Regions from separate parts of the Vibrio sp. RC586 genome, predicted to be linked through region 2. Evidence: predicted binding sites of a transcription regulator. Region 2 holds the regulator's gene; the other holds the start of a gene.

Region 1 (3,433 bases), on a different contig from region 2:
TCTATTTTGTACACCAGTATCCTTTTATCAACGCTGTTGCACTTTAATTCAAATGACCGTTTAGCAGTTGCTTGCGTGCAGAGGAATACGTTTTGTGCCGTTTACCTAGAGTTATCACAATTTGGGGATGTAGAATTGAGATAGCAAAAAGCCGAGGTTTTGGGCATCGGCTAAAGGAGATGTGCACGGCTTCTAGTGTTCTGTCTACAAAATTTGTTTCTAATAGGTTGTTAAGAGCCGTAAGTAGGCATGCTAGTCGCTGAGTTAGACTTGTTCACCGCTTCATACTCTCCATATGAGAAGCATGTTGATGCTTTTGTATTTTGCTTGAATCATTGCTGAGCGCTAACAACATAATAAACTGTAGGTAATAAAAAAGCCGTAGTGTGATAAGTACACTGCGGCTTTTTAGCAAAGAAAGGTAATTTCTAGTTGTGATTCTCTTGTTGAGTCAGAGGTTGTTCCATTTCGGGGTTGAGCTCTGCTTGCATTGCTTTCTCGGTTTTTTTCGCTTTTTCAATCATCGGAGTAATGGTTGAGCCTTGTACTAGAATTGAAAAAACAACCACAGCATAGGTCATTACGAGAATCAGCTCTTTAACATCGATCAGCTTCTCTGGGATGACCATGATTCCTGAAGGGATAGAAAGTGCCATTGCTAAGGCTAAGCCGCCACGCAATCCACCCCAAGTCAAAATGCGAATCGACCAAGGGTTATAGGTACGGTAGCGTTTAAATCCAATATAAGAGACAAACACACTCAGATAACGGCCACATAGAACGGCAGGTACAGCGAATGCCATTAAAATCCAGTCTTCTTGGTGGAATTCAAACAGCAACATCGACATGCCGATCAGTAGGAACAAGACGCCGTTGAGGAACTCATCGACCAATTCCCAGAAGTGATCGAGATGCTCTTCACTCTCTTTTGAGAAGCCAATAAAACGAGTCCAGTTACCAATCATGATGCCCGATACCACCATCGCTAATGGGCCTGATACATGGATAACATCGGCAAATACATATCCAGCCGTTGGTATGCCGATAGTGAGGAGTAGCTCCATCGAGTGGTCATCGGTTGCTGAAATTAAGTAATGGAAGACTAATCCTAGTAAGAATCCATAGACCATGCCCCCAATTGCTTCTTGAATGAAGAGTAGGGTTACACTACCAATCGTAGGTGTTTCATGCCCGAAAGCGATGGTAAAGATAGTCACGAAAATAACTAGACCGAAACCATCATTGAACAGTGATTCCCCTTCAATTTGCGTTGAAATTCGTTTCGGTGCTTTTAGCTTTTTCACAATTGCGAGTACCGCGATTGGGTCGGTAGGGGAAATGAGAGCTCCAAATAACAAGCAATATACGAGATCGAATTGGATTCCGATGAGCTGACAGAAACCGTACAGTGCAAAACCGATAAAGAAAGTGGAAAATAAAGTCGCGCCGAGAGCGAGTACCGCAATTTCCCATTTTTGATCTTTTAGATTGGGTAGCTTGATACCTAAACCACCTGCAAATAGTAGGAATCCCAGGATTCCTTTGAGTAGGAAATTCTCAAAGTTTATGCTGGTGACAGTCTCTGTTGCGATTTGAGTGAGATGAAACCAGTCGTTTTGGCCTGCGATCAAGATCAGTAGAGACAGCATCATAGAACCTGCTGTGATAGCGATAGTAGTCTGCATTTTGCTGATCTTGCTATTTAAAAACGCGATCAACATGGCTGCTGCAGAGAGGAAGCACAAAGTGTAGTAGACGGACATTCTCTTCTCAGTGTATGTAACAATTTGTGAACGAAATTGTCTTTCTCTGGCGAATAAATAGCAAATACTTTTTTATAGCACAGGGCTTAGCTCACACGCAGAATAGTCTAGTCAATTTAATCGATTTTTAGACGTCTAGATTTCTGAATTTTGTGTGATAGGATGTGGCAACAGCAAAAGGAATGAGGCGGTATTGTGGGAATAGAAGTAAGACAGCAACTTGAGCAACAATTGAAACAGCGTATCCTACTGATTGATGGTGGTATGGGTACTATGATTCAGAGTTATAAGTTACAAGAGGAAGACTATCGTGGTGCACGATTCGCGGATTGGCACTGTGATCTAAAAGGAAATAACGACCTCTTAGTGCTTACTCAGCCACAAATCATTAAAGATATTCACTCGGCTTATCTTGAAGCTGGGGCGGATATTCTCGAAACCAACACGTTTAACTCCACCACGATTGCCATGGCTGACTATGACATGCAATCGCTCAGTGACGAGATTAACTTTGCTGCTGCCAAACTAGCGCGTGAAGTCGCCGATGAGTGGACAACCAAAGATCCTAGCAGACCTCGTTATGTTGCCGGCGTGCTTGGGCCAACCAATCGTACTTGTTCGATCTCTCCTGATGTCAACGATCCGGGATTTCGTAATGTCACATTTGATCAACTTGTGCAGGCGTATTCGGAGTCTACCCGCGCTTTGATAAAGGGTGGCAGTGATCTGATCTTGATTGAAACTATCTTCGATACACTCAATGCCAAAGCGTGTGCGTTTGCGGTTGATAGTGTGTTTGAAGAATTGGGCATCCGCTTACCTGTGATGATTTCCGGTACGATTACCGATGCGTCTGGGCGTACGTTGTCTGGACAAACGACGGAAGCTTTCTACAACGCATTGCGTCATGTTCGGCCGATTTCGTTTGGCTTGAACTGCGCATTAGGCCCAGATGAGTTGCGCCAGTATGTGGAAGAGCTTTCACGCATTTCTGAATGCTATGTTTCCGCGCACCCCAATGCGGGATTACCAAATGCGTTCGGTGAATACGATCTCTCTGCCAAAGAGATGGCGGAGCATATTGCGGAATGGGCACAAGCGGGTTTTCTTAACTTAGTCGGTGGTTGCTGTGGTACGACACCTGAGCATATCGCGGCGATGGCCAAGGCCGTCGAGGGTGTGAAACCAAGGGCTTTACCCGAGCTGAAAGTGGAATGTCATCTCTCGGGGTTAGAGCCGCTGAATATTGGCCCTGAAACACTGTTTGTTAACGTTGGGGAACGGACAAACGTCACCGGTTCAGCGCGTTTTAAGCGTTTAATTAAAGAAGAGCAATACGATGAGGCGTTGGATGTCGCGCGTGAGCAGGTAGAAAACGGCGCGCAGATCATCGATATCAACATGGATGAAGGCATGTTGGATGCGGAAGCCTGCATGGTGCGCTTCCTTAATCTATGTGCCTCTGAACCTGAAATCTCCAAAGTTCCCGTGATGGTCGACTCCTCGAAATGGGAAGTCATTGAAGCAGGGCTGAAATGCATTCAGGGTAAAGGCATCGTCAACTCTATTTCTCTAAAAGAAGGCAAAGAGAAGTTTATTGCCCAAGCCAAATTGGTGCGTCGCTATGGTGCTGCCGTGATTGTGATGGCGTTTGACGAAGTGGGCCAAGC
Region 2 (3,433 bases):
CACTTCAGCCAGTGCGCCAATCACGGTGGCAGAATAATCAGAGCCGTTACGACCGAGCAGTACGGTATCGCCCTGTTCGTTTTGCGCCATAAAACCGGTGATGACGATTCGGCGTTGGCTATGTTGTGCCAACACGGCTTTCAGTAGCGGGTAAGAGCGCGCGCGATCCACTTCCGGTTGTGTGCCCGCTTCGGCACGTAAGAATGCACGCGCATCTTGCGCGACGGCCGGTAAATCTTGCTGATTCAGTAATGCGGCAAGTAAACGAGCCGACCACTGCTCACCATGCCCAAGCACCCAAGCATATTGCGCGTTGCTAAGAGGAGCCGTGAGCTCGCCTAACACGCTGATCTCTTGTTGCAGTTGGCTAAGTAGTGGTTCAGCCGCTTCGTTGTTGAGTAGCTTAGTAATCAATTCAGACTGATATTGGCGCAGCGCATGTAAGGTTTCATGGGCAACGCGACCATCTTTACTGAGTGCTTCGACAAAACTGATCAACCGGTTCGTGGTTTTGCCAGCCGCAGAAACCACCACCAAATCATCACTCTTGGAATAACTTTTAAGAATTTTCGCGACACGCAGATAACACTCTGGATCGGCAAGGCTACTACCACCAAATTTGTGCAGTTGACGAGCGTGAGTCATTCACTGGCCTCCTTAATACGCGGCAAGAGTTTGTTGAAAGGCTTGGTCAAGGTCGGCAATCAGATCAGAGGCATCTTCAAGACCGACGGAAAGACGCAGCAACTGTTGTGATACCCCAGCTTCAGCGAGCGCTTCTTCACCCATTGCACGATGAGTCATGGAGGCGGGGTGACAGATCAGGCTTTCTACCCCACCGAGCGATTCGGCGAGTGAGAATAGCGCCAACTTGCCCACAAAGAATTTCAGCTGCTCAAAACTACCGGCAAACTCGAAACTGAGCATCGCGCCAAAGCCCGATTGCTGTTTTTTCGCAATCTCATGGCCTGGGTGGTTGGGTAGGCTTGGATGGTAAATTTTGCCAACCAATGATTGAGTCTGCAGATAGGCCAAGATCTGCTGTGCACTCTCTTCATGCACGCGCATCCGCGCGCCCAGCGTGCGAATGCCACGCAAGGTCATGTAGCTATCAAATGGAGTGCCGGTTGAACCTAAGCAGTTACCCCACCAAGCGAGCTCTTCTGAATGTTGCTTGTTTTTACAGATCAACACGCCGCCAATCACATCCGAGTGACCGTTAATGTATTTGGTGGTGGAATGCAGCACAAAATCTGCACCTAAGGTGAGCGGCTTTTGGAATACCGGAGTTAAGAAGGTGTTATCGACCGCCACCAAAGTGCCTTGTGCTTTCGCTAACTGACAAAGATGAGCAATATCCACCACACGCACTAAAGGGTTGGATGGGGTTTCAATCAGCAACAGTTTGGGTTTGCGGGCTAAAGCTTGGGTGAGAGCCTCTTCGTTGGATTGATCCACAAACTGTACTTCGAAGTCGCCTTTTTTAGCGCGAGTGTTGAGCAAGCGATAAGTACCGCCATAGCAATCATGCGGCGCCACAATCAGATCGTTAGGGCCTAACAGTGCGGTGACCCACAAGTTGATGGCCGAAGTACCACAGTTGGTCACCACCGCACCTTCACCACATTCAAGCTCATACAGAGTCTGCTCTAATAGGCCACGGTTAGGGTTGCCTGAGCGGGTGTAATCGTATTTTGGCACTTCACCAAAGGCGGGAAAACCATAGTTGGTCGAAAGATAAATCGGTGGTACAACGGCATGGTATTGAGTGTCCGATTCAATCCCGGTACGAACCGCAATGGTGGCTGGCTTGCGTGTGGTCATGGAGTTTCCTTGCTGGCTATTCTGTCCTAGAGGGCTTCATCATATACCTTTCCTGCTTTAAGCAGCAGTGTCGGTTGTCGCATCGCAACTTTCCCTAACTGGGGGATGAGGTTTATCCGTTGCCCATAAATTAATCGACACTTTACTGATGTTAAATAAAGACGTCAACACTTCTAGACGTCTATATGTCTTTGCTTATGGCAGTAAATCCCGCTAAAATTAGGGCCTTTGAAATTTCGATTCGAACCACAATAACGAAGGTGCGCAATGGCAGACTGGAATGGCGAATATATCAGCCCCTATGCAGAGCATGGGAAAAAGAGCGAGTTGGTAAAAAAAATCACGGTATCCATTCCGCTGAAAGTTCTCAAAGTGCTAACGGATGAGAGAACACGCCGTCAAGTCAATAACTTACGTCACGCAACCAACAGTGAATTGCTGTGTGAAGCCTTCTTGCATGCCTACACAGGTCAGCCTCTGCCGACGGACGAAGACCTGCGTAAAGATCGCCCTGATGACATTCCTGCCGAAGCCAAACGTTTGATGACCGAAATGGGGATTGAGTTCGAATCTTACGATGAGTAGCTAGCGACATTGGCTAAGTGAAAGATTAAGCTCATAAAAAAGCCCCTCGTGCGAGGGGCTTCTTGCTATCCATGCATGTAAACAGATTACGCCTGCATATAGTTTTCTGGCATTGGAATACGAGCCACACCCGATTCCACCGCGGCTTCCGCCACCGCACGCGCTACGCGTGGCAATAGGCGCGGGTCCATTGGTTTTGGAATGATGTACTCAATACCGAAACTGAGCTTATCCACTCCCGCTGCGGCCAAAACTTCTGCCGGTACGGGCTCTTTGGCTAATTGACGAATCGCTTCTACGGCGGCGAGTTTCATCTGATCGTTGATTTCACTGGCGCGAACATCCAGCGCACCGCGGAAGATGAACGGGAAGCAGAGCACGTTGTTAACTTGGTTTGGATAGTCGCTGCGACCAGTACCCATGATCATGTCATTACGGACTTGATGGGCAATTTCCGGTTTGATTTCAGGATCTGGGTTGGAACACGCAAACACCACTGGCTTATCGGCCATCAGTTTGAGTGCATTGGCTGGCAGCAGGTTAGGGCCTGATACGCCTAAGAACAGATCGGCTCCCGCAATCACATCTTCCAGTGTGCGTTTATCGGTGTTGTTGGCAAACAGCTGTTTGTATTCGTTGAGATCGTCACGGCGAGTGTGGATCACGCCTTTGCGATCCAGCATGTAAATCTTCTCACGCATTGCACCGCATTTGATCAGTAGCTCCATACACGCTACCGCAGCAGCCCCTGCACCAAGACAGACGATCATACAGTCTTTCAGCTGTTTACCTTGTAGCTCTAATGCGTTGAGCATACCCGCAGCAGTCACAATCGCGGTACCGTGCTGGTCATCGTGGAACACAGGCACATCACAACGTTCAATCAGGCGGCGTTCAATTTCAAAGCAGTCTGGCGCTTTGATGTCTTCTAAGTTAATGCCACCGAAGGTATCGGCAATGTTGGCTACCGTATCAACAAATTCATCGATGGTGCGGTGTTTGACTTCAATATCAATCGAATCCA

Evidence for each region. Region 2 encodes MetJ, which represses methionine synthesis genes. Its sites were predicted from a motif close to TTAGACNTNTANANGTCTAA; they were not measured.
Region 1: the regulator MetJ is predicted to act here: its motif matches at 1,891-1,910, upstream of metH (methionine synthase).

The regions. Positions count from the first base shown of each region.
Region 1 is NZ_ADBD01000003.1:47,554-50,986, reverse strand. It holds gene VOA_RS16935 (cation:proton antiporter) at 429-1,763, opposite strand; gene metH (methionine synthase) at 1,959-3,433, shown strand, end outside.
Region 2 is NZ_ADBD01000005.1:180,335-183,767, reverse strand. It holds gene VOA_RS14660 (bifunctional aspartate kinase/homoserine dehydrogenase II) at 1-645, opposite strand, end outside; gene VOA_RS14665 (O-succinylhomoserine (thiol)-lyase) at 658-1,824, opposite strand; gene metJ (met regulon transcriptional regulator MetJ) at 2,092-2,409, shown strand; gene VOA_RS14675 (malic enzyme-like NAD(P)-binding protein) at 2,496-3,433, opposite strand, start outside.